2 regions of the Enterococcus spodopteracolus genome follow, and region 2 is predicted to be linked to the other one. Evidence: a T-box and tRNA genes for the amino acid it is inferred to sense, from the RefSeq annotation. Region 2 holds a T-box; the other holds one or more tRNA genes.

Region 1 (15,810 bases), on a different contig from region 2:
GATGATCCAGCGATTAGTAAAAATAAAATCCATAATAAATGCAGGGATTTTTATTTTAGAAAGTAAATCTGAATTAAAACTTAACCCGCTGATCGGTAAAATCAAAAAAAAGTAAGCTAAGAAAAATAAAAAAATCATCGGACGAACTTTTTTTATTTGTCGGATGGTCAACTGCAATAATTGCTTCAATGAAATTGGTTCTTGTTTTTTGATGAAATAAACACTCATTAGCAAAAAAGTAAACTCAAAATAGACTAAGAGCAAAATCAACAATAAGACAGCAATCAAGGAGAAGAAAACTCCTGGATGTTGCGAAATCAGTGTGGGGATATTATCCGTTGAAAGATAATCGATCGACCCACGTTGTAAAATCAAGCGTGTCATACTACCAAGCAAAGGCAAACAAATAAACAAAATAAACCCATGCATTAGAACTACATCACGAAAATAAGCTTGTGTTCCTTTCAAGAAATCCCAAGCATTTCCTAAACTTCGTTTTAAATAAACGATCATTATTATCACCTACTCCTAACATTATAGCGCAAAAAACATAAAAAAGGAGTACTGCAGGAACCTTTCATTGCAGTACTCACAGTGTATCTATTAAGAAATCATCCTAACAAGCCAGTCAGGAAGTTACCACCATAAATCAATGCCATGCTGTACAAAAAGATCGATAAGGGTTTAGCAATCAAAATAATCAACGTGTATTTTTTGACTGAGATATTTGTCAAGCCAGCCATTAAACACAAGGCATCGTCTGGTGCTACTGGTAAAAAGATCGCTAGCGCAAAAAGCTTTTCAAAACGACTTTGGTTTTCTAGCCAACCAATATATTTGTCATATGTTTTATCACTAATCATCGACAGGATAAATGGTTTTCCATATTTTCTACCTAATAGGAAAATAATGATCGAACCGATACAAATACCAACATAATTATAGATAAAGCCAGCGTAAGGACCAAAAATCAGGACACCTGCTGCGGTGCTGATCCCTCCAGGAATGATCGGTATAACGACTTGCAGTATTTGGATCAAGATAAAGATTATCGGTCCTAAAATAATTGAATCACCTACAAGACCTCTTAATGCGTTCAAATCTTTAAAGACGCCTAGATTAATAAAATAAATCGTGAGTGCAATTGATAAACCAATACCGATGATCGATATAATATTCATTAATTTACGAGATACTGCAACGTTCATCCCTAGTCAACTCCTTCGAAGTTTTCATCTGATAATTGTATTTTACCTGAAAAGCGTAACTGCGCGCCACTATTTCAAGTGAGAAACAACAAACAATTTTGTAAGTTCAAACCAAGTATAGAGGATGAAACAAAATAAAACATCCATCTAGAGTCTTATTTACTTAATTTTATGATCTATAAAACTTTCATGGCTATTTCACATTTAAATCCGGCGAAAAATCTTGATGTTTAAAATTGGCGAATCATACATGATTTCCACATCATCGATCAGATTCCCAAGTAATCGATAGGATTCTTGGCCATGGGAAGGGGTACCTAGCAATTCGTGGTAATAGATCTCCATACTAGGATCTCTAGGTGTATTCAACAGTGAGGCCAATGTATTCAAATCTTTTGGCGAATTTTTTGTTGTTCCTTGAAATTCGATATATAGTCCTTCATCTGTATATTCTAAGCCAATACGAATCTCATTGATCTCATGTTCGTAAAAATACGTGAGAAATTCATCAATGATCCTCTTTGATAGTTCTTTTTCCATTTCCATGTGCGTTCTTTCCCTTCCCTGCAAACGTAAAATTTTCTAGGATAGGCACTAGTATACCAGCAATAAATCCCGTTGAAAACCCACTATTATATAGATTCAATCCTCCGTGTAATGTGCTGAGATTATGGACAAGAGTAATATGTAAAAAGCCTGCAATCACTCCATAAACGCCGCCATAAAATCCACTGATCGGGGCAAGGCCTGTACCGAAAATCGCAGCTACGAGCATGGTTGTTTCGGTCATATCATGCATTGTTCCTAATATTGAGGCAATGTAGATACCAATCAAAATCGGAAAACAATTTTTAACATGACTTCCAAATGAGCTGAAACCAGCTACTGAGATGATTCCTCCCACCACAGGTCCATTTAGCACACCACCGACCAGCAAGACATACGACATCAATAACAAGCCAACCAAGCCCATATTGATCAAGGTGGCGCCGATACCTGATGTGCCGATGAAATCTGTTGTAAGTTTTCCAGAAGACTCAAAGATTTCACGTAATCCTTTCAATTTGAATGCATTAAAGAAGAAGCCACAAACAGCGGTTAATAAAAAGAATAAAAAAATGATCCAAGTCAATTCATGATGGTAATCAGTCGAGAGAATCGAATGCACTTCGATCGAATAACTAAATTGCCGAAGGATACCTGTCACCAACATAGCAATCAACCCTGAAGTAAAACCGATATTATAAAGTGTAAAACCACGATGAAAGGTCAGAGTCTGAACAGCTAGGATCGGCAATAAAAAGCCAGCGATCAAACCGGCTAAATTACCCAGGAAAGCACCTTGAAGGATTGGTAAACCCATTCCGAATGTAATATAGCTGACAACAGGGGAGAGTGCACTACCAAATAAGCCAATCATTACATATTGAGAAAATGGTTTGTGCATAAAATAGGCATATAAATAAACACCGAGGATAATGGAGATGGAATTGTATAGATTTTTCCCAAAGAATGAAAAACCTGCGACAGTCAATATGGAAGCAAACATCGCACCATTCAACATGACTTTATGGCGATAGGCTAGTAAGACAGAAGATAATGTGAGGAGTCCTACATTCATAAATGCGCTTCCAAATCCACCTAAAGCAATATAGTCGGTCAAAAGATTACTGGGGGAGGTTATGATCACCATTAATCCTACGAGGTTATTCGATAAAGAATCGCTAAGCAAGCCAATAATCAAAAAAAACACGCCTGTAAAAATAAGGTAAAAATAGTTTTTTCTTTGAGAAATGATTCTTTTTTGGGGATGAATATAAATAACGTCACTTTTATTCTTCATTACACACCTTCTTTTCCTTTTTATTTAACTATAACTTGAAAGAAAACTTTAGGTCAACTTAAATTCAACACAAAATCAAAAATTGTAAGGGGAAACAAATTACGTAAAAAAATATTTAGAAAATTGAGAAAACCAATAAAAAACACATATATGCTTTAAAATATAACAATTTAGGTATATTATTTGCAATAATTGATCAATATCGGTTAAAATAAAAGAACAGAGACTGTAGCATGAAGTGGGGGAGTTTATTATGAGAAGAAAAGTCTATACGAAGGATCAAATTCTGAAAGCTGCATATGAAGTGGTTGCTAAAGAAGGATTTAAAGGTTTCACTGCACGAAATATCGCGAAAAAGATGGGGATATCGACCCAACCGATTTACTTAGAGTTCAAAAACATGGAAGATTTAAAAAATACGCTATTAGATGTCATCTTCCAACAGTTAGAAGAAGAAGTGTTTCCTGTAGAGCGTACAGGAGATAAAATCATCGATTTAGGATTGAATTATATTTATTTCGCTAAGAAAAACCATAGCCTTTACATGGCTTTATATATCGATGAACATGGAAATGGTCAAAAGATGCATGATTTTTCTTATAATTATTTCCGTAAGTTATTAAAAGAGGACGCCCGATATAAAGATTTATCGGAAGCGTATATTGATGCGCTTCATACTGGTACTTGGGTAACCATCACTGGTATTGCTTCATTGATGTCTTCTAGTATCATGCATCCTACAGAAGAGCAAATCATTTCGATCATCAAAACGACGGTCGATTCTGTACTTGCAATTGAAAATCCAGAAAAAATACGCTAATTACAACATCATGAGGTTGAGACAGAAGTTTTTTAGCCTCGAGAAATAAGGCGCTATCCACGAAAAACGTGCTTCAAATTTTAGTGGATGGCGTCTTAACTTTCGAAGGGGTTACTTCTACTGTTAACGCCGTTTATTCGTTTTTTGATGGTGAGAGGACGAATGTCCCGTAAGCTATTTTATTCCAATCATGTAATTTGAAAAGTGTTTTCGGATTTAAACATAACTGTTGCGGTATTTAAATGACCAGTTTACAAAACAAATAAGATTAACAGGAGTGCATAATACCTCTTGACATTTTTAGAAAAAAGATTAAAAATAGTAGGCATGGAAGGTTGGCAGAGTGGTAATGCACCGGACTCGAAATCCGGCGAGCCGCAGTAATGTGGTGCACGGGTTCAAATCCCGTACCTTCCTTATATACCAACGTTTAGACACGATTTAGGTCGTGTCTTTTTTGTTGATTTTTTACCCTGAAATATTTTTTGACTCCCCTTTTGGTACTCCTTTTATGTAATTTGCAAATTTTCAAATATGACCGATTCATGTAGAAAGAAAGTTCTCTGTAAAAGAAAGAAACAATAAGGAACAGCCTAGCTATCCCTTGAAAATCAACCGCTATGACAGTCTTTGCAACAATGAGAACAACCATCAAAACTTTTAGATGAGTGGGTTGTGTTTGCTTTATGTAAGGCTTCTTCACATGTAGAAAATATGCCAATAAAAAGTGCATCCTCTGGACAATGCGTACATGAGATCACGTGGACTTCGTGATTTCCTCGCGCATCTGTTTTTTTGTTAAAATAATAAATTGCCATCTATATCTACCACCCTGATTTATTTCAATGTCTTGCACATTGATATTTAAATTATACTGGAAGGTTGAATGAACATGAGGATTATTTTTTCGTTAGGATGGAAGAGGTTGTTTTAAAAAATTCTTGAAATAAGCAGGATAGAAGAAAAAATTGTATAAAAGTAGTGATTGCCGATTTTGATTTTTATCATCGAGCTTCAAGTGGTTTTTTTTATTGCGATATGAAAATCGGCGAGTCCATTACTTTAGTAAACGATAAAAATTTATTTACAAGAAGATAAGCGCAGAAATCTAAACGACGGTGTAGTCTTTTTGGTTTGTGCGCTTGCTTTCTTGTATTCAAGTATTCTGTTCTCTTTTTTATATAGATTTTCTATTTATCTGAAATCAACTAATATAGCCATGATTTTTTAAGGATTTTTGATGTTCACAAGGTATTCCAACGATTGTAAAAGGAGTTATTTTAGTCGTCGTTGTTTGGCCATTCCATTCATAGGCGTAATTTCTGCCGTTCCAATTCGTGTCGCAAGCGAAGCAGTGATATTCAACTTCTATTCTTCCAGTTGAGTCTTCTGCTTGAATCCAGCCGATAGACTGAGCGGTGCCGTTCGTAATATTCGCTTGATTTAAATCCCAATCATAAGGATCTGAGCTAAAGGCGCTCAATGGTGTAGCAGGTGTGTTTAATGCCTTTTCCAAAATTGGATCTTGGGTTTGTCCTTGTGGAGTTGTTTGATTTACTAGCTGTTGATCATTTGGGCTTGTTGTTTCTGTCGTGGTTAATGAACGTTCGGTCCTTTTTGTCTGTGAAGTTTTCGTGGTTTCTTGAACTGTCGTGTTTTGAATTTCTGGTGCAAATAACGGGAATAGCATGATACCTAATATAAATGCCCCAATAATAGTTGTTACCCCTAACAATATCCCTAATAATACTTTTCCGATTTTCATGTTCATCCTTCCTAACTTTAAAATAAAATATGTTCTTAGATTGAGCATCTCCGAAATTCGTTTTTTCGTCAAGTGATTTGATAGCAGGTTATAGTTATTGTATATTGGTTTTTATTTCTTGAAATTTACCTATTCTATAAAGTGAAGCAGGTAGTGCAAAGAGATACTTAGTTATTTTCAAATGAAATAAGAGGCGAATAAAAAGTTTTTTTAATATTATGCCAAGTAGTTCTCACTTCTACCAAACAGAATAACGTACTTTTTTTTTCACGCATGATGATTTTCTTACATGCGGACGTAAAAGACAGAGATGGATAAAAAGCCTTCTATCAAAGCGCAAGCAAAGAAAATCTTAGATTGAAATAGAAAATGAAATCGCTTGTTATTTTGAAGATATATGTCTACAAAAATCTCCCTATTTATGAATAACATGAAATATTTGTAAACTATAGAAGAATCCAGTAGCTTCCTAGGATAAAACATGTTAAATTAATTGTTGAGTCTACTTTTTTTAAAGATAGAGAGTTTTCATTTTATTTGTTTTCATGTGACGAAATTGTAAGAGTGAAAATCATTCATTCTGAATGCCTTCCTGTGATAAGATTCATGTGGACATAATAATGGAATAGTAATTTTAGTAGGATGTGAAATAAATGTGCGGAATCGTAGGATTTGTTAATGACAAAGATAATAAAAAAGCAATCATCAATGACATGATGGATCGCATCATTCACCGTGGACCGAATAGTTCCGGTGAATACATTGATCGTGATGTGGCTTTGGGTTTCAGACGTCTAAGTATTATTGACTTAGAAGGGGGCACACAGCCCATTTACAATGAAGACCAAACAAAAATCATTATTTTTAATGGAGAAATCTACAACTATCAACCACTTAGAAAAGAATTGATCGATGCAGGTCATATTTTTAAAACCCATGCAGATACAGAAGTTTTATTACATGGCTATGAAGAATGGGGAACTGAGTTATTGCAAAAAGTACGTGGAATGTTTGCTTTTGCGATTTGGGATAATGAGAAAAAAGAATTATTCGGTGCAAGAGACCATTTTGGGATCAAACCATATTACTATGCTGAAATGAACGGAACTTTGATGTTTGGTTCTGAAATCAAGAGTTTTTTACCACATCCAGATTTCAATAAAGAATTGAATCGGGAAGCATTGAAACCATATATGACGTTTCAATATTCTCCTTTAAATGGGGAAACATTCTTTAAAGGCGTCTATCGTTTACCAGAAGGTCATTATTTCACTTACAAAGATGGCCACATGGATATCCAACAGTATTGGGATGCGAACTTTGAAGAAAAAGGCACACAAAGCCGTCAAGAATGGATCGATCAAATTGATGAAACAGTGAAAGCATCGATCGAAGCACACACGATCAGTGATGTGGAAGTTGGCTCTTTCTTATCAAGTGGGGTCGATTCAAGTTATGTGACTTCTGTTTTGAAACCAGACCATTCTTTCTCAATAGGCTTTGATGATAAAACCTATAATGAAGCAATCGAGGCACGTAAATTAACAGAAATGCTTGACTTGGATAACACCGCAGCTGTCATTGATGGAGACATGTCCTTTAAGGCTTTCCCTTTGATTCAATACCATTTAGATGAACCAGATTCTAATCCATCTTGTGTACCGTTGTATTTCTTAGCGAATCTTGCGGCACAAAGTGTACGAGTCGTTCAATCTGGCGAAGGGGCAGATGAATTATTTGCTGGCTATCAATCATATGGCTTCCACACAAATTCAAAATTTATCCGAGTGATTGCTCAAGGATTGAAAAAATTACCAAAAGGTACTCGCTATAACTTAGGTAGAAAAATCGGCAAGATGCGTAATTTCCATGGTAGGATCCATTTATATGAATCATTAGCGCCTGCCAAAGAATATTTTATCGGACATGCACGGATCTTTGAAGAAAACGAAGCGGCCAACCTGTTGACGCCAGAATTTCAACAAGCCCCAACAGTTAAAGAAATCATGGCAGAACATTATGCAAAAACTGAAGGAATCCAAGACGAGATTAACAAGATGCAATATGTTGACTTACACCAATGGATGCCAAAAGATATTTTGTTAAAAGCCGACAAACTTTCAATGGCAAGTTCACTGGAAGTGCGGGTACCACTTCTTGATATCGAAGTAATGAAATTAGCGCAACAAATCCCAAGTAAGTATTTATTGAATCAAAACAATACGAAAGATGTCTTTAGACAAGCTGCGAACAAGCATCTGCCTGAAGAATGGTCAAATCGTGTAAAACTTGGTTTCCCTGTACCGATCAAAGCTTGGCTGAAAGAAGAACATGGCTATCACCAAGTAAAAGAATTATTTGAAGCTGATTTTGCGACAGAGTTCTTTGATCAAGCTAAAATCATCCAATTACTTGATGATCATCATGAAGGTAGAAGTGAAGAACAACGTAAGATTTGGACGATTTTCAGTTTCTTGACGTGGTACAAAGTTTATTTTGTGGATGAAACGATTCCCCAAGCTGAACCAATCCAATATGTAACAGTTTAGACGATCCAACAATGTTTCTATTGAACGCAAAAACGAAGAGTGCCGATCCATAATGGGCAGACTCTTCGTTTTTTGCCGTCAATCGGAATGAGTTGATTTTTTATTCAAAGGGACGATAGTATACAATCAGTAATGGACTTCTCGCTCAAATGTGCCATCTTTTTTATAGATCATCAAGGATGTTTCTTTATTACGAGCTACTTCTTTTCCTTTTTCAATGGCGTCTTCTTTATGATCGAAGTGATTGCTTGCTTTTTCAGCGACTTTAGAGCGAACGATCCAATGATCTTCTTCGAATTTGACTTCGACTGTAGCGTCTAATAATTTAGCCGCTCGCGGATTGCTCTCATGCTTGTCCTTTTTTTGTGGATTTTTCTCTTTTGAGAAAGCTTTCTTCTCTTTTTCATCTGCACTTTCAACCCATTCTTTCGCTTGACTGATCGCAATCGGGATTGCTCGATCATCAGGATAACCTTCATCTAAAAGCGCATTGCCGATATCGATTGCTTTCTTTTTAGTCAACTCTTCTAAGTTCTTCATGGCTGGTGGAAAATCTTTCATATTCCAAGGCATAGCTAAGTCCTCCTAAAAGAATAATTGATTTTACTACTATAACAAGTGTAATCTCAACTTGGTAAAAAGAAAAATCATCTGTTTCAATTTTTGCTGTGCTTGTTTTTTGCTCGTCAAGTAGAACTACTTAACAAAATCGTGAAAAAGGCTAGTAATCTGATAAAAATCATGGTAAGATAATCAAGTCTGAGAGTCATCTTAGAGGATTCTAGTATAAATGGGAGGGAAAATCATGCGCGTAAACATTACTTTAGAGTGTACTTCTTGTAAAGAACGTAACTACCTAACTAACAAAAACAAACGTAACAATCCTGATCGTTTGGAAAAGCAAAAATATTGCCCACGCGAACGTAAAGTTACTTTGCACCGCGAAACAAAATAATATGTCTAAAAAAGTTTGGGTCTGTACCCAAGCTTTTTTATTTTTAGTATAATCAAGTAGTAGATGAAAGGAGCGATTCAAAATGTTTATTTCCATGTGGGCCCAAGACAAGAATGGATTGATCGGTAAAGATGGGTTATTGCCTTGGCGTTTGCCAAATGATATGCGTTTTTTCAGAGAACATACGGTGGATCGTTTATTAGTGATGGGGCGTAAAACATATGAAGGCATGGGCGACCTATCTCTTCCTTATCGCCACATCATCGTGTTGACTACCCAAAAAGATTTTGAGGTCAAAGAAAATGCAGAAGTCATGCATTCGATCGATGAATTATTGGCTTTTGCTGAGACTGTTTCAGAAGATATTTATGTTTCTGGTGGAAGTCGGATCTTTCAAGAACTTTTGCCCCAGACTGGGATTATTTGGCGAACACTGATCGATGGTGAGTTCGAGGGAGATACGTATATTGGAGAGATCGACTTTAGTGATTTTGAACTAGCAGAAGAACATATCGGTATCACGGATCAAGAAAACCATTATGCCCATCGTTTTCAAAAATGGGTAAGAAAGTAAGCTCTGATCATTGATGCAGAAAATGGATGATTGAAAGAAATAAAAGGAGATGTTCAAGATCATGGGCGCATCTTTTTTTATAGAGAAACAGCTAAGTCAAGCGAGCTTTGCTCCTTAAGATTTAGCTGTTTTTTATGTTGTATAAAGAACATATAAAGAAATTTCTTGAATATTAACACTATCTTTATAGTCCTTTGTCTATGATGAAAACAAAGGAGAGGAAGAAAATGATCTTATTTTTAGGTTGTATCAGTATTATTTTGTTAGCTTATCTATTCTGGTTTTTATTTAAGGGGGAAGAGCAATGATGAGTGCAGTATTTCAAGGGTTGTTTTTCTTTTTTATTCTACTTGTTTTAGCCGCACCTCTTGGGTGGTACATCAAGTTGATCATGACAGGGGAAACACCAAAATATGTACGTTTCATCCAACCAATCGAACGCTTTTTTTATCAATTGATAGGTCCTGAGAGTCAAAGGAAAATGACGGCGAAGCGTTATTTAGCGCATGTGTTGGGTGTTGGAATCTGTTCTTTGCTATTTTTAACCGGATTATTGATGGTCCAAGGTTGGCTTCCTGGCAATAATGGCGTGGAAAATCTGTCATTTGATTTAGCCGTGAATACAGCAGTTAGTTTTGTGACAAATACCAACTGGCAAGCCTACGCGGGAGAATTGACACTGTCGAATACGACGCAAATGCTTGGTTTGACTGTTCAAAATTTCTTGTCAGCAGCTGTAGGTTTAGCGGTTCTTTGTGCATTGATCCGCGGCATCGTTCAAAGGAAATCAAGCCAATTGGGCAATTTTTGGCAAGATCTAATACGTAGTTTGCTTTACATTTTTTTACCACTTTCATTAATTACCGCTGTACTTCTGATTTCCCAAGGCGTGGTTCAAACGTTTAGTCATGGGATGTCTTACACTGGTTTATCTGGAGAATCTTTATGGTTATATCTAGGACCTGTGGCCAGTCAAGTAGCCATCAAGCAATTAGGAACCAATGGTGGTGGATTTTTTGGTGCCAATTCCGCTTATCCATTTGAAAATCCGACGATCTTTTCTAATTTCATCGAGAATCTCGCCATCTTGTTGATCCCTACAGCATTGATTTTTGCTTTTGGTTACTGGGTCAAAGAATGGAAACAAGGTCGAACGATTCTAATCGTTTCGTTTGTTTTTCTTTTTGCAGCTTTTATAGGTGTAGCAATTAGTGAATATCATGGACTCGTTTTTACGGATGTACTGGGTTCACAGAATATGGAAGGAAAAGAAGTACGTTTTGGTGTGGGATGGTCAAGTTTATGGGCTGTTAGCACAACAGCAGCATCGAATGGATCCGTCAATGCGATGTTGGACAGTTTTACGTCTCTCGGTGGTGGTATCCCGCTTTTCTTGATGCAATTAGGGGAGATTATCTTTGGTGGTGTGGGTAGTGGATTATATGGCATGTTGGCATTTCTACTACTGACTGTTTTTATCGCTGGGCTACTTGTCGGGCGTACGCCAGAATATTTAGGCAAGAAAATCGAGGCTTTTGATATCAAAATGGCTAGTTTAGTGATTTTGACGCCGGTATTATTGACATTATTTGGTACGATGGCCGTTTCGCTGCATCCTGATGTTTTAACTTGGTTGACCAATAAAGGGCCTCATGGATTTAGTGAGTTGCTTTATAATGTGACTTCTCTAGCAAATAATAACGGGAGTGCATTTGGTGGGTTGTCGGCAGATACACCGTTTCTAAATCTTTTAGGAAGTGTCTTGATGTTGTGCTCTCGCTACATTCCGATCGTTGCTATTTTGTTTTTGGCTGAAAACATGGGAAGAAAGAAAACGATCGCGATCAATGATGGAACACTTTCAACAACGAACGGTACATTCATCTCTATGTTGATGATTGTTATCCTTATTGTCGGAGCATTAAGCTTTTTACCAGCCTTGGCGTTAGGTCCGATCGCTGATCATTTTACCTTAAGTTAGAAGGAGTAAAATCAAATGAAAACTATTTATGTATGGGCAATCAAAGAAGCCTTTGTCAAATTAGACCCAAGACAACAAATCAAAAACCCAGTGATGTTCATGGTCTACATCGGAGCGATCTTAGCGACGATCCTTTGCTTTGAGCAAACAACGGTGCCTTTATGGTTTACTATAACGATCACCTGTTTGTTATGGATTACCTTGTTGTTTGCAAATTTTGCCGAAGCAGTCGCAGAAGGTCGCGGAAAAGCGCAGGCAAATAGCTTGAAGCAAGCGAAAAAAGAAGTGATCACTTATAAGATCAATCGCTTAGAAGATATTGAAAACCAAGAATTTATTGAGATCAAATCTTCTGATCTCAAAAAAGGGGATCTGATATACGTAGTATCGGGTCAACAAATTCCGGCGGATGGTGATGTGATCGAAGGAGCTGCTTCCGTGGACGAAAGTGCCATCACAGGGGAATCAGCGCCAGTGATCCGTGAATCAGGGGGCGATCGAAGTGCCGTTACTGGTGGGACGACGGTGGTTTCTGATTACCTGGTGATTCGTGTGACATCCGAAAATGGACACTCCTTTTTAGATCAAATGATTTCGATGGTGGAAGGAACTCAACGAAAGAAAACCCCGAATGAGATCGGGTTACAAATCTTTTTGATCACGTTAACGATCATCTTTTTAGCGGTCTCTGTTAGTTTAGTTCCTTTTACCGAATTCAGTAGTCAGCTGTCAGGGAAAGGGGCGCCGATTGCGACGATCGTTGTCATTGCTTTATTCGTATGTTTAGCGCCAACGACGATCGGTGCATTGATTTCATCGATCGGAATTGCTGGAATGAGTCGGTTAACGAAAGAAAACGTGATCGCAATGAGTGGTCGTGCCATCGAAGCAGCGGGAGATGTTGATGTATTACTGTTAGATAAAACAGGAACGATTACTTTAGGAAATCGTCGGGCAAGTGAATTCTTACCTGTCAATGGCGTCACAGAACAACAATTAGCTGATGCAGCACAACTCTCATCTTTGGCAGATGAGACGGCAGAAGGCCGTAGTATTGTCATTTTAGCTAAAGAAAAATTTGCTTTGCGGGAACGTATTTTTGAAAAATCCGAAGTGAAATTCATTGATTTTAGTGCGCAAACCCGCATGAGCGGCATGGATTATCGTGGCGATCAGATCCGTAAAGGTGCCGCCGATACGATCAAGAAATATGTGCAGGCACGTGGTGGACAATACCCAGAAGAATGTGATCAAATCGTTGCAAAAGTTGCCCAAGCTGGCGGAACTCCTTTGGTGGTTGTAAAAAATGATCAAGTGATGGGGGTCATTTATCTCAAAGACATTGTAAAAAATGGCGTACAGGAAAACTTTGCAGATATGCGTAAAATGGGGATCAAAACTATCATGATCACAGGAGATAATCCTTTGACAGCAGCGGCGATTGCGGCTGAGGCGGGAGTCGACGACTTTCTCGCAGAAGCAACACCTGAAAATAAAATGAATCTTATTCGTGACTATCAAGAAAAAGGACATCTTGTAGCAATGACAGGTGATGGAACGAACGACGCGCCAGCATTAGCACAAGCAGATGTGGCAGTGGCAATGAATACAGGGACACAAGCAGCAAAAGAAGCAGGCAATATGATTGATTTAGATTCTAGTCCCACGAAGCTATTGAAGGTCGTACGTATCGGTAAACAATTATTGATGACTAGAGGTGCCTTGACCACATTTAGTATTGCAAATGACGTCGCAAAATATTTTGCTGTGATCCCAGTCTTGTTTTATGGGATCTATCCCGAATTGGCCCAGTTGAATATCATGGCACTAGGTAGTCCTCTTACAGCGATTTTATCGGCTGTTATCTATAATGCAGTGATTATTGTCGCATTGATTCCTTTAGCGTTAAAAGGAGTCAAGTATACAGAAAAACCTGCTAGTCAGATTTTGCGGCATAATTTATTGGTCTATGGATTAGGTGGTTTAATTGCCCCATTCATATTCATCAAAGTGATCGATCTCGCTTTGAGTTTTTTCTTAATATAAAAAGAAAGACATTTTGCAGAAAGAAGGAATTCACCTATGAAAAAGATCCTTAGAGCACAGCTTAGTTTTTTATTCCTCAGCATACTAGTCCTTGGCGGGCTATACACCGTCGCTGTTACTGGTATCGGTCAACTTTTCTTTGCCCATCAAGCCAATGGCAGTCAGAGAGTTGTTTCAGGGAAGATGGTCGGCTCTTCGTTGATTGGACAATCCTTTCAACAGGCAGCTTATTTTAATGGAAGAGGGCAAGACGTGACCCAACTTTCACCAACCTCATTGGAGCAAAAGAAATTAGTAGAAAATAAAACAAAATTGGCCCAACAAAACGATCAAACTATGGAGATCCCAATCGATCTAGTCACAAACTCTGCAAGCGGTGTTGATCCGCATATCAGTGTGGCAGCCGCAGAAAGTCAAGTGTCTCGTATCGCTAAAGAGCGGGGAGAAGACGTTACTAAGATTCGTGCTATAATACAGGAAAAAGCACAGAAGGATTGGTTTTCAGATCGAATGTTTGTCAACGTGCTTGAATTGAATCTGTCACTTGATAACATGTAGGTGGCAGAGGGGTTAGGAGAAACAAAGATGGAAAGACAGGATGTTTCAGAAATGTTACACCAGCGTGAAAAAAGCCGAGGACGTCTACGCGTGTATTTTGGTTTCGCGGCGGGAGTCGGCAAGACTTATGCGATGCTGGCGGAAGCACAAGAGCTTAGCTTACTAGGTAAAGACATTGTGGTAGGCTACATCGAACCGCATGATCGCCCGGATACGAATCAATTATTAGAAGGGTTACCACAGATCCCTTTAAAAGAAGTGACGTATAAGGGGCTGACTTTGAGTGAACCTAATATTGATGCCATTATCAAACGTCAGCCAGAAATCGTTTTGATCGATGAATTAGCCCATAGTAATGCGCCAGGATCAAGAAATCGCAAGCGATATCAAGATATTGAAGAATTATTGAACGCGGGAATCAATGTCCATACAACGATCAACGTCCAACATATTGAAAGCTTGAATGATATCGTTGAAGAAGTGACTGGAATCGAAGTAAAAGAAACGGTTCCGGATACGTTTTTCCAACAGGCGACATTGAAGGTGATCGATGTGGAACCAGATGAATTGATCGATCGTTTAGCGCAAGGGAAAATCTATGCTAATGAAAATGCAAAACGCGCCTTGCAGCACTTCTTTATTCCTAAAAAATTGGAGCAGTTACGTGGTCTAGCGATCCAACGGGCTTCGGATCATATCAATCGTGTGATCGGTAAAACAAATGGTGTCCAAAGTAAATTGATCACAATCGTTCAAGATGCTTTCCCTAAAATGGCTGAGAAAAGTATTCGGTGGACTGCTCGGTTAGCGCAAGGCTTGGGGGCAGAATGGATCGTGCTATACATTCGTTCCGATGATCGTTTACAAGGGACGAATGACTTAGCGGAGAAACTTGGCGCAGAAGTCGTGGTGATCGAGGAGGATCATTCATTTGAAACGATCGTCGAGTATGCTAAACTGGTTGGCGCAACCGATTTGATCATCGGTAAAAATTTGGCGAAACCGTGGACGGAGCGATTATTTTCAGAAGAGCTGGATGTTCGACTGCTCAAACGATTGCCAGAAACTGAACTTCACTTGATTCCTTATAAAGAAAAACGTTCAACCCTCCTTTCCCATTCCAAGAAACTAGTGGAAGGGGGAGGAAAAGATTTTGCAATTTCATTGATTTGTGTATTCGTAGCAACGCTTTTGACTGAGGTGATGCAATATCTTCACTTCGGAGATCAAAACTTGATGTTAGTGTACATTTTCTTTATTTTACTCGTTGCTCGTCTGACCTCCGGCTATTTTTGGAGCGCGTTATCTTCAATTTTAAGTGTCTTGGCTTTCAACTGGTTTTTTGTCGAGCCGCTGTATTCCTTGACTGTATACAAACAAGGCTATCCGATTACTTTAGTCATCATGCTGATTGTTGCACTGATGATCAGTAATTTGATGGTTCGTTTGAAAAAACAGGCTGTCCATGCCAGAGAAAAAGAACAACAGATGGAAATTCTGTATGAACTGAA
Region 2 (15,810 bases):
TAGCGGCGATTGAAGACGAACGTAAAATCGAAAAATCAAAAGACGAACTGATTACAAACGTCAGTCATGATATTCGCACACCTTTAACATCAATTATTGGCTATTTAGGTCTTATTGAAGATGGTCAATATCAAACAGAAGAAGATCTGTTGAAATATACCCACACTGCTTATGTCAAAGCGAAACAAATGAAATCACTGGTAGAAGATCTGTTCGAGTATACCAAGGTACGTCAGCCAGCGGTTCCTGTGAATTTTTCTGCATTTGATTTGATCCAATTGATTGAACAATTGGCAGCTGATTTTGAACTAGAAGCTTCTAAAAAGGAGATTCAAATTTTTGTTGAATCTCCAATCAATTCACTGATCATGGATGGTGATACTGAAAAGTTAGTTCGCGTATTCAATAATCTACTGACCAATGCCTTAAAATATGGCAAAGGTGCAACAAAGATCATCATTGGAATTGAAAAGCTTGGTTCGGAAGTTGTCGTTGTCGTCAAAAACAATGGTGCCATGATCCCCCAACAAGCCATTGACAATCTATTTGATCGATTTTACCGGGTGGAAGAATCCCGTTCACAAGAAACTGGCGGGACAGGGCTTGGTCTAGCCATTGCACAAAGTATCGTAGCATTGCACGGTGGCTATATCTATGCGAAGTCAGATCAAGATTGGACGTCTTTTATCATGCATTTCCCGCTTAAAAAAAATGAAAAGTTAGTCGGCAATCTGACAGAACATATTGACGGAAACTAAATTTTTCGCTATTCTTAGAATACAAATAAAAGAAAACAGTGAACCCAGTACATTTTATTTTTTTCAAGAGAGCTGATGGTTGGTGCAAATCAGTAAAAAATAATTTCGAAGTTCCAGTTCACCCGATGTGCCTTTCGAAATAAGAAAGGTCGGTAACAGCCGTTATCTGTTTACAAGTGCAGTCTCGATAGACTGAACTTGGGTGGTACCGCGAAACTCAAACTAGTTCGTCCCAAGATATTTCTTTGGATGAGCTGGTTTTTTTTTACAAAAAAGGAGGAAAAGAAATGTTAGATATTAAAATGATCCGTCAAAATGTTGACTATGTACAAGAAAAATTAACGTCACGTGGCGTTAAAAAAAAAGTCTTAGCGGAGTTTGTGGAGTTAGATGAATCTCGTAGAAAATTGTTGGTTGAAAGTGAAGAATTGAAAAAATACCGTAATGATGTATCTGCTGAAATCGCCCAATTAAAGCGTAATAAAGAAGAGGCAACTGCGAAGATCGCTGAAATGAAAGAAGTCGGTGGGAAAATCAAAGCACTAGACGAAGAAGTTGCACAAGTTGATGAAAAATTACAACAAATCGCTACAAGTCTCCCTAATTTACCTCATGATTCTGTGCCGGTGGGTAAAGATGAAGAGGATAACGTGGAAGCTCGTCGTTGGAGTGAACCTCGTCAATTTGCTTTTGAACCAAAACCTCACTGGGAAATTGCTGAAAATCTAGGTATTCTTGATTTTGAACGTGGGGCAAAAGTATCAGGAAGCCGCTTTGTTTACTATAAAGGATTAGGTGCTCGCTTAGAACGTGCCCTTTATAATTTTATGTTAGATCAACACGTCTATGAACATGGCTATACTGAAATGATGACACCTTACGCTGTAAACAGCCAAGCCATGTTTGGTACTGGTCAATTCCCCAAATTTAAAGAAGATGTTTTCCAATTAGCTGATACAGATTTAACTTTGATCCCAACAGCTGAAGTCCCTTTAACAAACTACTACAGCAATGAAATCTTAGCAAAAGAAGATTTACCTGTTTACTTCACTGCACTTAGCCCAGCATTCCGTTCAGAAGCAGGTAGTGCTGGTCGTGATACTCGTGGATTGATTCGTCTTCATCAGTTCAATAAAGTAGAAATGGTGAAATTTGCTGATGAAGAACATTCATATGAAGAACTTGAAAAAATGACCGCTGACGCAGAGGACATTTTGAAGAAACTGCACTTACCTTACCGTGTTATGACATTATCAACTGGGGATATGGGCTTTTCAGCAGCGAAAACCTACGATTTAGAAGTATGGATTCCTGCACAAGATACGTATCGTGAAATCAGTTCTTGCTCAAACTGTGAAGATTTCCAAGCGCGCCGTGCAATGATCCGTTACCGAGATGCAGATGGAAAAATCCATTATGCACATACATTGAATGGTTCTGGTTTAGCAGTTGGCCGTACGGTTGCTGCCATCCTTGAAAACTATCAAAATGAAGATGGTTCAGTCACAGTTCCAGAAGTACTCGTGCCTTACATGGGGAACCTAAAAGTAATCAAGTAAACAATAAAGCAGCTAAGTGATTCGTTGGCACGAATTGCTTAGCTGCTTTTTTATGATCAAGAAGTTTGATTATGATTCTACAGAATAGTTTGGTGCTTCTTTCGTAATTTGTACATCATGTGGGTGAGATTCTTTCAAACCACTGCCACTCATTTGAATGAACTGTGCATCATCTCTTAATTGTTTTAGGTTCGCTGATCCAACATAACCCATCCCTGATTTTAAACCACCAATCATTTGGAAGAGAATGTCTGCCACGCTTCCTTTGTACGCTACACGTCCTTCAATACCTTCTGGCACTAACTTATTGGCTTCATTCGTGCCACCTTGGAAGTAACGGTCTTTTGATCCTTTTTCCATGGCACCTAATGAGCCCATTCCACGGTATGTCTTGAAACGACGCCCTTGATAGATCTCAAATTCACCTGGAGATTCATCGGTTCCTGCTAACATACTACCTAACATGACAGCATGTCCACCCGCTGCTAAAGCTTTGACGATATCACCAGAATATTTAATCCCACCATCTGCAATAATGGTTTTACCATATTGGCGCGCAACTGATGCTGCATCGTAAATGGCTGTTAATTGGGGAACACCCACACCAGCAACCACACGTGTCGTACAAATCGAACCTGGTCCGATACCTACTTTGACCACGTCAACACCAACATCGTATAAAGCTTTTGTTGCTTCTGCTGTTGCTACATTACCAGCAATCAATGTTGCATCTTTAAATGTTGTGCGAATTTCTTGGATTTTACGGATTACACCTGCACTATGTCCATGCGCCGTATCAATGACAATGGCATCTGCGCCAGCATCAAGTAAAGCTTGTGCACGTTCAAATGTGTCGCTAGTGACACCAACTGCGGCAGCTACCAACAAACGACCATGTTCATCTTTTGCTGCATTTGGAAACTCGATTACTTTTTCGATATCTTTGATCGTGATCAAACCACTTAATCGACCTGCATCATCAACGATTGGTAGTTTTTCTATTTTATGTTGTTGTAAGATTTTTTCTGCATCTTTTAGAGAAGTGCCTACTGGGGCTGTTACTAAGTTTTCTTTTGTCATGACTTCGCTGATTTCGATATGAAAGTCTGTAACAAAACGCATATCACGGTTTGTAATGATTCCTACTAATTTGCGGTTTTCCAATGTTTCGACGATTGGAACTCCACTAATACGGTATCTGCTCATTAATTCTTCAGCATCTGCGACCAAGTGTTGTGGTGTCAAGAAGAATGGGTCAATGATTACACCACTTTCAGAACGTTTCACTTTACGTACTTCGTCTGCTTGTTCGCTGATTGTCATGTTTTTATGAATGACACCTAGACCACCCTGTCTTGCCATAGCAATCGCCATCTTGCTGTCAGTAACTGTATCCATACTTGCACTGATGATAGGAATATTCAATTTGATATTTTTTGCTAATTGTACACTCATATCCACTTCGTTTGGTAACACGTGACTTTCTGCTGGTATCAATAAGACATCATCAAAAGTAAATCCTTTTTTCGTGAACTTTGTTTCCCAGTTGGACATTTTTAGTACCACTCCTCTTGTTTAGTTTATCTACTAAAATAATCGATTTTCTTTTGTAAGTCAACAACTTCTACCAATCCCTTGTTTTTTCTAAGGAACTACTCAGTGAATCCTAAAAAAAGAACGTACCAGCATAATGAAGCGTCTCCTAATGTTTGATCAAAATCAAATATTAGTTAGCGTTTTCATGTGCTGCACGTTTTTTTCTTATTCAATATTTTTATTAAGCTGAAACTAGTACACTTCAAGAAAGAAAAGAGGCGTTTCACTTTTTAAACATTTGCTTCGATCAATTCTTTGATCGTTTCAATCTCATTCAAATAATATAGTTTATAGGGAATGCTTAAGCCTTTTTTCTTCGTCTCTTCGTCAAGATACTTTTCATCGACATCTGTATACACAAGTAAATCAGCAGCTAGTGTCTCCGGCTTTCTTGTATTATAGCTGATGAACTCCAGTTCGATTTTTGGCCCTAAAACAGACCGCATTTCTTTTTGAAACTTTCTTCCATGCCCGAGAATAAATTGTCCAGTTTTGATCCCTCCATATCCTAAAGGAGGTACTCCGTCAACATGAATAGAAAATATCCATTTAACTTTTTTCATATTCATTCACCCCTCATCGTTTAACTATCTCGCTCAACATGTTTTATAACATCAGTGAGCATCTCTATTATTTGATAATAACACTCTTTTATTATTTTTTATAATAATAAAAGAAGAGCGTTTTGAGATCATGGTCGTCACTGTAAGAACAATAGAAATAAACAGTAAAGAAGAGAACGTGCAGCGTAATGCTAACACGTTCTCTTCTTTACTGTTCGTCTCGTAAGTCACATAATTTCTAGATCCAATGAATTATCTTCTTGGAACAGAAAGACTGCCAACGATGCCATATTTTTTCTTTAAATAGTAACGCAACGCAAGAGCTGCTGCACCGATGATGATGATCACTACTGGATCTAATAACGGGTTCACAATTGGTGGCAACAAGGTTGTTGCTGAAAAAGCAATGACCCAGATCAATGTCGTTCCACCCAAAATCAACAAGGTTTTACCCATTCCAGGTTTTTTACTGCGATCAGCACCTGGATACTCATACTGGTAAATATACTTGTACATCAAGTAAAAGACCCATCCACCAATAGCTGAACCTAGTACAAGTGTGGTGATTCCATAAGCAGGCGTTGTTTCACGTGAAAACAATCCAGTGATTGCGATCATCACACTCAATAATCCGAGTAAGAGCAATGTATTGTCCAACCACATCAACGTTGGCGTCGAAGAAGTTTTCACTTCGACCGGTTTATTGATGATTGCTTCTGTTCTTTCAGATACCGTTCCAAATAATTGGCGGGCTGTTTTCCCACCTTTTTGTTCGGATACTAAAACGGGTAACATCTCATGCAAAGCCGTTACTTTTTCTTCTTCTGATAAATTCGCTGCTTCTAGCGACTTCTTTAAGTCAAAAATATATTGTTGATTACGTTTTGTTAGTTGTTCTTCTAACTGCGCATTTTCTTTTACGATTTCGCGTAACTGTTCTGCTTCCATTATTTTACAGTCCTCCTTAGACGCTGACGGTTGTCACAAAAGACATTTTAACATATCACATACACCGTATGATAGCCTTTTTATACATTAAAACGGAATAACATAACGTCGCCATCTTGAACGACATAGTCTTTCCCTTCTAATCGTACACGTCCGGCTTCTTTCGCTGCATGCATCGTTCCGTATTGGTCTAAATCTTCAAATGAGACTGTTTCTGCACGGATAAAGCCACGTTCAAAATCGGTATGAATGATTCCTGCAGCTTGTGGTGCTTTGATTCCTTTTTTGAACGTCCACGCACGAACTTCTTGTTCACCTGCTGTAAAGTATGTTGCTAATCCTAATAGGTCATACGCCGCACGAATCAATTGATCCAACCCTGACTCTTCAATGCCTAATGCTTCAAGAAACTCTGCTTTATCTTCGTCGTCCAGCTCAGCAATTTCTTCTTCTGCTCTGGCGCTAACGACAATAACTTCTGCGTTTTCTTCTGCAGCAAAATTACGCACTGCTTGAACATACTCATTCGCATCAGCATTGGCTACTTCATCTTCTGCCACATTAGCAACATACAAGATCGGTTTTGTTGTTAACAAGAATAAAGATTTAACGATTTTTTGTTCTTCTTCTGTAAATTCGATCGAACGTGCTGAACGTCCATCTTCTAATACTGGTTTGATTTTCTCCAACACCGCTAATTCAGCAACTGCATCTTTATCTTTTGTTTTTGCAATTTTTGCCACACGTGTATATCGCTTCGTCACTGACTCTAAATCAGCTAAGACAAGCTCTAGATTGATCGTATCAATATCTGCTAAAGGATCGACACGTCCTTCTACGTGTGTGATGTTGTCATCGTCAAAACAACGAACGACATGACAGATTGCATCTACTTGGCGAATATGACTTAAAAATTGGTTTCCTAATCCTTCGCCTTTACTTGCACCCTTAGCGATTCCAGCAATATCTGTAAATTCAAAGGTTGTTGGTACAGTTTTCTTTGGTTTTACTAATTCGGTTAAACGTTGTAAACGCCAATCGGGTACTTCAACCATTCCAATATTTGGATCAATAGTCGCAAAAGGATAGTTGGCAGCCTCTGCTCCCGCCTTTGTAATTGCATTGAACAAAGTTGATTTTCCTACGTTGGGTAAACCCACAATTCCAGCAGTTAATGCCATAAATTCATTCACTCTTTCTCTACATTTTTTTCAAGTACTTTTTTCATTTTTTTCTCAAATTCTCGACGGGTCATCATCACGATATGACCGCAATTCATACATTTGATTTTGATATCAGCGCCCATTCGGATAATCTCCCAACGGTTCGTTTGACAAGCATGAGGTTTTTTCATTTCTACGATATCATGTAAGTCGTACATAACATAGCCTCCCTCTGTTTATTCTTCATCAAATTGAATATTTAGAATATCAAGAATTCTAGTTAAATCATTTTGTGAAAGATATTCGATTTCGATTTTACCTTTCCCATTCTTTTCTTGGATGGCGACACTTGTTCCAAATTTATCCATCAAGCGATCTTCACTCTCACGGATATAATACGGTTTTTCCTTTGCTAAACGTGGGATTTTTTTCTTTTCTTGCCCATCATTTTGATTCAGCTCGGAAACGATCTGCTCTAATTGTCGAACCGTTAGATTTTCTGTTACGACACGATTGGCTAATTTTAATATCAATTGTTTATTTTTTAATCCAAGTAACGTACGAGCTTGTCCCATAGATAATCGTTGATCTTGGACCATTTCTTTCACTAAATCAGGCAATGTCAATAAACGCAAATAGTTTGCGATATAAGGACGACTTTTCCCTAAACGACTTGCAACTTCAGCTTGTGTCAACTTTAAGTTCTTCATCAACATCTCGTAAGCTTCTGCTTCTTCTAAAGGATTTAAGTCTTCACGTTGTAAGTTTTCTAAAACTGCAACTTGCATCATCGCTTCTTCGTCGAAATCTCTGACAATTGCAGGAATCGTTTCTTTTCCAGCTAACTTAGACGCCCGGAAACGACGTTCACCTGCGATGATCTCATAACCTTTCACCGACGAACGACGAACAATGATCGGTTGAAAGACACCGGAGTACTCGATCGAGTTCGCTAATTCTTGCAATGATACTTCTTCAAATGTTTTACGTGGTTGATACGGATTAGGACGCAATTCGTTGAGTGGCAACTGAATGACAGTTTCATCTTTCACGTTAACTGTTTCTAAATTTTCCAAATCTTGAAACAGCGCGTCGATTCCCCGACCTAGTCCTTTACTTTTCTTCACGATCGACCACTTCCTTTGCTAATGCTTGATACACTTCAGCGCCCCTGGAACGCGGATCATAATCAATGATAGGTTTTCCATGACTTGGTGCTTCTGACAAACGAATGTTTCGAGGAATCACTGTCTCATACACTTTTTCACGGAAATACTTCCGCACTTCTTCCACCACTTCATTTCCTAGATTCGTTCGAGCGTCATACATCGTCAATAATACCCCTTCGATTTCCAATTCAGGGTTGAAGTGTTTTTGAACCAAGCGAACAGTATTCAGTAGTTGACTTAACCCTTCTAATGCATAGTACTCACACTGCACAGGGATCAAAATCGAATCACTTGCAGTAAATGAGTTGATGGTTAGATGACCTAGAGATGGTGGGCAATCAATTAAAATGTAGTCATACTGATCGTTGACTTCAGCCAGTGAACTTTTTAAACGTGATTCTCTTGCCATCATTGAGGTCAATTCAATCTCTGCTCCCGCTAATTGAAGAGTGGCAGGCACAATGCTCAAGTTTTCATGTTCAGTAGCAATTGTCGCTTCAGGAATTGGTAACTCATTGACTAATACATCATAAATATCTTGTGTCACATCAGGTTTACGAATGCCTACTCCGCTAGTGGCATTTCCTTGTGCATCCATATCTACTAGCAACACTTGTTTACCTAAACTTGCTAAACAAGCACCTAGATTTACAGTTGTCGTTGTTTTACCAACGCCGCCTTTTTGATTTGCAACGGATATAATTTGTGCCATCTCTTCTCCTCCTACTTGATTGGTTGCTTATTCGGCAACCCAGGTTTTCTTGGATACTTCTTCGGTGTTGGTTTTTTCTTCTGTATAATCAGAATGTGGCGTTTGTCCGAGACTTTAGGTAGTTCAATTGCTTGCTCTCCGATAAATTTACCACCTAATTGCGCAATCGCTGGTTTCGCTTCTGCCAATTCTTCTTCGCTTTTCGCAGCTTTCAGTGCATAGAAATAGCCCTCTTGTTTCACTAATGGTAAACACAGTTCCGTCAATACATTTAAACGTGCCACTGCACGAGCAGTCACAAAATCAAATGATGCACGGAATTGCGAATTTTGCCCAAATGTTTCTGCACGATCATGATAAAGAGATGCATCGATTTCTAATTGATTCGTTAACTCAGTTAAAAAAGTGATTCGCTTATTCAAGGAATCAACAATCGTTATTTGTAACTCAGGAAAAGCAATTTTTAAAGGAATACTTGGAAACCCAGCCCCTGAGCCGACGTCACATAAAGTCAGGCCAGTTGAAAAATCAACATCAAATGCCAACGTCAATGAATCATAAAAGTGTTTTAAGTAAACTTCTTCTCGATCAGTGATCGCCGTCAAATTCATTTTTTCATTCCACTCCACTAATAAATGAAAATAACTGTCAAACTGCGCCATTTGCTTATCCGATAAATGAATGTCTTTTTCTGCCAAGACTTGGCGAAATTCTTCTGGTGTCATAATTTATCCTTTCATTGTGAAACAGCTAATTGTTTCACAGAATCTCTTCCTACTTTAACGCAAAATGAGCCGAGTTGCAATCTTTCTATATATAAATTTAAAGGAGGTTATGCCAAATTCGGAAGTAGGTAAATTCTTGTTCTACAATAAAAAAATAATCCGCCCTCGGACAACACAAAAAGAGTGTGCTGCCCATTGCTCACACTCCTTTATTTTCTATTATTTAGTTAGACAACAATCACTTCTCAATAGTGCTTTTATCGATCGTTCACTTTTGTAGCAAGGGTTAGAACAATTGATTCGCTAATTCTTTGTCACGTGCCACCATTTCATTGATTTTTTGGGTGATTTCATCGGCGAGCGTTTGAAACTGTTCCGACATCTGATCGATCTGGCAGATCTTATCTCTAAATTCCTGTGTTGGCTCATCGACAATCTCTCATTTTGTACAATTAACTTCGGCTAATGTTTCAATTACCTCGTTGTACGTCAAATGTGGCGTATAATTGCGTATTCTTCCCAACCAGTCATTCCCTAACTCTTCCAACTCCGTGATCCCGCTTTGGTAAATCACGCGAACATTGCTCATCGCCTCATCAAATTTACTTGCTGCGGTCCGTACGACAGCTAATGCTTGGCTATCTTCTAAATAAATTTTTTCTGATTGAGAAAGTCCGCCGCCACTTGCAGTCAGCTTCTTACCTAACTCTTTTAAGGTCAAGAATTCTTTGACTTGAACCTTGAGCCACTCATTTTCTTCTTTCACACGCTTGATTTCATCTAGCGTATGCTCGCCACTGACTGCTAGTAGTTTGATCATTGCTTCGTTTTCCAAAAGTGTTTGTTGCCACAAAGTTGCGGCTAACAAGATCCCCCCCTTGCCATCGACGTATACGATGATTTGACCATGCTTATCGATATAATTTTCTTCTTCATCTGTTCTGAATTGATCCAGCGAATGGCCAAATGTTTCCCAGCCCGAATTATCGATTCCAAAACTATTGATTGGAAGCATCCCTTTCCCACCAGTGAAAAGCCCACTCGTGACGACATCCGAAGTGTCGTAGATATTGATCAGGGTACCGTTATGATTATCGAATAAGGCTTATGCAAGCCCTGGTCCTGCCGCGCCGTACGTCACAGCCATTGATTGCTGCGACAAAAAGTGCTTTAGCGCCACCTAATGAGTGCCCTGTCGTTGAGATCGTATAGCCATCTGATTTGGGATACTGCTTTTCAATTTCACGGGCATAGTTCAAGGCAGAAGCAAATGCACCATTTGAGTGTTTGTTGCTCTCCCAAATCTCCACGAGGTTAGTATGCCAATCTTTGAGCGAAGTCGTGCCAGCGTAAGCAATCGTAAGGTTTTTGGTGATGACGGAGTCGGGGAAGCCAGGTAATTTTCTTAATTGCTCTTCATTGTACCCAAGATATTCCTCTTTTATTTTAGCAACTACCATTGCTTGCATACTATTTTTCTTTGGCTTAGATTCATTACCGATTTTGTCTTTATTTGTATCTACTGTTTTTATGACTATATAAGGGATTTCTTTTACTAGATGATTTACTTTTATCAATCCATCTTCAACTTTATACACAGAATCAGATAGCCACCTATTTTGATCCATCAATCTATCCCTCCTTCGTAATAGATAATTTGTTCATCTGCCATAATCGAATTAATTTTTTCTTTTCTTTTTGTAATATAATAAGGACCAGTTCCAGTGCTATCAGAAATCATGTATATAGGTTTATTTGTTTCTGCGGAAATAGTACTTAAACTTACTTCCTCCTCATATACTCCATTAACAGTGAAATAAATGGTCAAAAAATTCATCGGACTCACTGAATATCCAGTGAATTCAATTTTAGTTATCTCCTCATATTCTCTGACCTCTAACAATGCTTTCAAATATTCTTCCGTAGTCATTTCACCTTGTCCGCAGTCATACTTTCTGAAAATTTCTTCTTCTTTCTCCCGATTGTTTACATAGAGACGATAATTGTTATACACATAATTCGCCAGATCCTTCTGTATTTCCAGCAATTCTTGAAGATCTTCTTCTCTTTTATCCATGTAGATCTTTCCTCCGATTCCTCCTAAGATAATGATCACTAATACAACTAACCAAAGCCGTTTGTTCATAGATCCTCCTTTCAGTTAGCTACTATTTTTGTCAATGCTTCACAATAAGATACGTATAGTTCATTTTATTCTGCGATCACATTTCAATATTAAGTTATTTTATGTATACTTATAGAGAGAAAGACAAGTGTTGTGACGTATATTTTTTATAAAGTTAATCTCAATTGATTATAACAAAAATAAGGAGGTTTTTTAGATCGAAACAAAAATAAAATTGTTATTTTTAAAATTTTTAATGCTACTTTCTTGCCTGCTTTTTTCTCGATGTTTTTTCATGCGTTATCTCTATTATTATTCTATTACGCTTTTTCCACCATCTGGCCCTGTCGATTTTTGGGTTCCTTTCTTCTTAGTGATAATCATTACGTTATTCCTTTATGTCAGTCTTCACTGTGCTTTCACAAGAAACATCTATCGGGAATGGCTGGTCTTTTTTTCTTTGCTGTACATCACCTTTCTCATTTATTTACTTTTCTTAAAAAATATCGGGATACGAGGCGTAGAATTTCAGCTATTTTCGTGGGTGAAGGATTTGATTTATGGTGATCCAATGATTGTGCTGTTTAATATTTTACTGTTTCTACCTTTAGGCTAGATTTTACCAGTAAGTTGGAAGAATACTATCTTAGTCCTTTCAGCTGTCTTAGGCGTTGAATGGATCCAATATTTCTTTTACCTAGGTATTTTTGATTTAGGGGATGTTTTTGTAAATACTTGTGGGTTTCTTATTGGTGCATGTATAAATAGGTGGCTGATCAGTCGATGGGATATTCAGGTTTCTTCTTTTTTACATAAGTGATTTACTCTATGTTCTTGCTAACAAAAAAAGAGCCGACGAATCAATCATTCGTCGGCTCTTTTTTTGTTTAGTGCTTTATTTAAGCAGATGTTTCCACTTTCGCAATCTTCCCTTGTTCGATGTAGACCATCAAGATGCTTAGGTCCGCTGGATTGACACCGCTGATGCGGCTTGCTTGTGCGATGGTTTCTGGACGGATTTTTTGAAGCTTTTGTTTTGCTTCCGTTGCTAATCCGTTGATCGCAGCGTAGTCAATGTTTTCTGGGATGCGTTTGGCTTCCATTCGTTTTAGTTTTTCTACTTTTTCTAATGCTTTTTTGATGTATCCTTCATATTTTAGTTGAATTTCAACTTGCTCGATTTCTTTACGTGTTAACTCCGCATTTTCTGGAATAAATCGTAATAGATCGGCATAGGTGATTTCTGGGCGACGCAAGAAATCACTTGCTAGCACACCATCTTTTAATGGTGCAGCATTTAATTCTGCTAAAAAGGCTTGGACTTCTGCTGTCGGTTTGATACGAACGTTCATCAAACGTTTGATTTCTTGTTCAACTGCTGCTTTCTTTTTCAAATAAGCAGTATACTGTTCTTCTTTTACTAGACCGATCTGGTGACCCATTTCTGTTAGGCGTAGATCAGCATTATCATGACGAAGAAGTAAACGATATTCTGCCCGGGATGTCAGTAAGCGATAAGGTTCATTCGTTCCTTTTGTGACTAAATCATCGATCATGACACCGATATAGCCGTCACTACGTTTGATGACTAATGGCTCTTTTCCTTGAACTTTCAATGCTGCATTGATTCCTGCAATCAGCCCTTGTCCCGCTGCTTCTTCATATCCACTTGTCCCATTGGTTTGACCGGCCGTATAAAGATTTTCTACGACTTTCGTTTCTAATGTTGGACGCAACTGGTGTGGTTCGACTACATCGTACTCAATGGCATAGCCCGTACGCATCATCTCTGCTTTTTCTAATCCAGCAATCGAATGCAACATATCCACTTGGACGTCTTCTGGAAGTGAAGTTGAAAGTCCTTGAACATACACTTCTTCTGTATTCAATCCTTCTGGTTCTAAAAAGAGTTGATGACGTGGTTTGTCTGCAAAACGGACGATTTTGTCTTCAATTGAAGGACAGTAACGTGCGCCGACGCCTTCAACGATTCCTGTAAACATTGGTGCGCGGTGTAGATTGTCACGAATGATTTGATGGGTCGTTTCACCTGTATAAGTCAACCAACAAGGTTCTTGTTCTAAGTTATAGGCACTGTCCGGTGTGGCAAAGCTAAAATGATTTGGCTCCTTGTCTCCCGGTTGTTCTTCTGTGACAGAGTAATCGATCGTACTTGATTTCACACGTGGAGGCGTTCCGGTTTTAAAACGATCAATGGCAAAACCTAATTCTTTTAAATGATTGGCTAAACCAATTGATGGTTGTGAGTTATTCGGACCAGACGAATATTTTAATTCACCGATAATAATCTCACCACGTAATGCGGTACCTGCAGTGATAACGACTGCTTTTGAACGATAGCTTGCACCTGTTGAAGTGACTACACCACGACAAACCCCATCTTCAACGATCAATTCTTCAACGATTCCTTGTCTTAGTGTCAAATCCTCTTCTTTTTCAATTGTATGTTTCATTTCACTGGCATAGGCATGCTTGTCTGCTTGTGCACGTAATGCTCGGACAGCAGGTCCTTTCCCAGTGTTCAACATTCTCATTTGAATGTATGTCTTATCAATGTTCTTACCCATTTCGCCGCCTAGTGCATCAATCTCGCGTACGACAACGCCTTTGGCTGGACCGCCGACGGAAGGGTTACATGGCATAAATGCCACCATATCTAAATTGATCGTTAATAGTAACGTTTTTGACCCCATACGTGCAGCAGCCAAAGCGGCTTCTGAACCAGCATGTCCTGCACCGACAACGATCACATCATATTCTTCTGCTTGATAATGATTCAAGAACTGTTCCTCCTTTATTTTCCAAGACAAAATTGACTAAACAATTGTGTGATCAATTCATCTTGGACACTATCTCCTACGACTTCACCAAGGTAATCCCAACAGCGAGTCATATCCATTTGAACTAGGTCAACAGGCATACCTGCATCGATTCCTGCGATCACTTCTTGTAAAGAGATGGCCGCTTTTTCGAGCAAAGCAATATGACGGGTATTGGATACATAAGTTGCATCTCTTTCGCCAGTTTGCCCGCCAAAGAACAACTCAGAGATGGCCGTTTCTAATCGGTCTAACCCTTCATTATTGGCAACCGAAACAGCGAATACTGGTTCATCCTCGATCAATGATAAAAGCTTGTCTTCCTCTAATTGTTTCGGTAAATCAGTTTTATTCAATAGAATGATCCGCTTCAATCCTTTTGTTGCTTCCAACAACTGTTCATCTTCAATCGTCAACGGCTCGCTTTGATTCAAGACAAGTAAGATCAATTCAGATTCTGCCAAAGCTTTACGACTACGAGCAACACCGATTTGTTCCACGATATCTTCTGTTTCCCGAATACCTGCTGTGTCGATCAGTTTCAACGGTACGCCACGAACATTGACGTATTCTTCAATCACATCTCTTGTCGTTCCCGCAATATCTGTCACGATGGCTTTTTCTTCTCGTAATAAATGGTTCAGTAAGCTTGACTTACCAACGTTTGGACGACCGATGATGGCCGTACTTAATCCTTCTCGTAAGACCTTGCCTTGTTGTGATGTTGCTAAAAGAACTTCGATACGTTGTTGGATCATCTGCGCTTTTTCTAATAGAAGTTTTGTCGTCAATTCTTCCACATCATCATATTCAGGGTAATCGATATTCACTTCGACTTGTGCTAATGTCTCTAAAATTTCTTGTCGAAGGGAACGGATCAATGCAGACAGATTTCCATCTAATTGGTTCAACGCGACACCCATCGCCTTATCTGTTTTTGCACGGATCAGGTCCATGACTGCTTCAGCTTGGGATAAATCAACTCGTCCATTTAAAAAGGCACGCTTTGTAAATTCTCCTGGCTCTGCTAAACGTGCGCCTTCTCTTAATAGAAGCTGTAAAATTTGATTGACGACAACGATGCCCCCATGGCAATTGATTTCTACAACATCTTCTCGGGTAAATGTTCGTGGTGCGCGCATGACGGATACCATGACTTCATCGATTAATTGTTCACTTTTGGGATCGACGATATGCCCATAATGAATCGTATGACTAGGAACATCCAACAACTGTTTATTGCCACTTTGATAGACTTTATTGGCAATGGTCAACGCTTGATCACCGCTTAAACGCACAATACTTATCGCCCCTTCACCCGGTGGCGTAGAGATTGCTGCAATCGTATCAAATTCTAAGGTTATTTCAGCCATTTTTTCACTTCCTTTTTCATTTTACGCACAAAAAAAAGTGCCCACTTCACCCTTTGCAATAAATGGTGAACTTCGCACTTTGACTGCTTGTTCTGTTTAAATTCTGGTCATAGACTATCATATCTACTTCTAGTAATCAAGCTTTTTTGTTTATTTTTATGAAAGTCACTAATCAATCTTAAACTTTGTCTGCACAGGATTCTTTTGACTGAAACTATCATTAGATCACTCTCTATAGAAGTAAATATACTTTTATATCTTTATCTTTGTTCCAAAAAA

What was found. The T-box of region 2 lies ahead of serS (serine--tRNA ligase). A T-box ahead of a tRNA ligase gene usually reads a tRNA of that ligase, here a tRNA-Ser.
Region 1: it has a tRNA-Ser gene. The T-box ahead of serS (serine--tRNA ligase) is inferred to sense a tRNA for this amino acid. The anticodon was not compared.

What each region holds. Positions count from the first base shown of each region.
Region 1 covers NZ_JARJHD010000002.1:88,957-104,766, forward strand. Annotated here, with positions in the region: gene P3R27_RS03375 (glycerophosphoryl diester phosphodiesterase membrane domain-containing protein) at 1-510, opposite strand, end outside; gene P3R27_RS03380 (TVP38/TMEM64 family protein) at 612-1,208, opposite strand; gene P3R27_RS03385 (hypothetical protein) at 1,413-1,748, opposite strand; gene P3R27_RS03390 (DUF1576 domain-containing protein) at 1,717-3,051, opposite strand; gene P3R27_RS03395 (TetR/AcrR family transcriptional regulator) at 3,305-3,871, shown strand; tRNA gene P3R27_RS03400 (tRNA-Ser) at 4,201-4,288, shown strand; gene P3R27_RS03405 (hypothetical protein) at 5,076-5,636, opposite strand; gene asnB (asparagine synthase (glutamine-hydrolyzing)) at 6,290-8,185, shown strand; gene P3R27_RS03415 (DUF2188 domain-containing protein) at 8,312-8,758, opposite strand; gene rpmG (50S ribosomal protein L33) at 8,976-9,140, shown strand; gene P3R27_RS03425 (dihydrofolate reductase) at 9,223-9,714, shown strand; gene kdpA (potassium-transporting ATPase subunit KdpA) at 10,019-11,695, shown strand; gene kdpB (potassium-transporting ATPase subunit KdpB) at 11,711-13,741, shown strand; gene P3R27_RS03440 (potassium-transporting ATPase subunit C) at 13,778-14,299, shown strand; gene P3R27_RS03445 (DUF4118 domain-containing protein) at 14,327-15,810, shown strand, end outside.
Region 2 covers NZ_JARJHD010000003.1:318,943-334,752, reverse strand. Annotated here, with positions in the region: gene P3R27_RS06660 (sensor histidine kinase) at 1-758, shown strand, start outside; T-box leader at 784-996, shown strand; gene serS (serine--tRNA ligase) at 1,046-2,317, shown strand; gene guaB (IMP dehydrogenase) at 2,387-3,871, opposite strand; gene P3R27_RS06645 (hypothetical protein) at 4,144-4,476, opposite strand; gene P3R27_RS06640 (DUF1129 domain-containing protein) at 4,729-5,424, opposite strand; gene ychF (redox-regulated ATPase YchF) at 5,505-6,605, opposite strand; gene P3R27_RS06630 (DUF951 domain-containing protein) at 6,614-6,805, opposite strand; gene P3R27_RS06625 (ParB/RepB/Spo0J family partition protein) at 6,824-7,714, opposite strand; gene P3R27_RS06620 (ParA family protein) at 7,701-8,468, opposite strand; gene rsmG (16S rRNA (guanine(527)-N(7))-methyltransferase RsmG) at 8,480-9,193, opposite strand; partial or broken gene P3R27_RS06610 (lipase family protein) at 9,480-10,821, opposite strand; gene P3R27_RS06605 (hypothetical protein) at 10,821-11,339, opposite strand; gene P3R27_RS15190 (VanZ family protein) at 11,935-12,138, shown strand; gene mnmG (tRNA uridine-5-carboxymethylaminomethyl(34) synthesis enzyme MnmG) at 12,218-14,119, opposite strand; gene mnmE (tRNA uridine-5-carboxymethylaminomethyl(34) synthesis GTPase MnmE) at 14,134-15,531, opposite strand.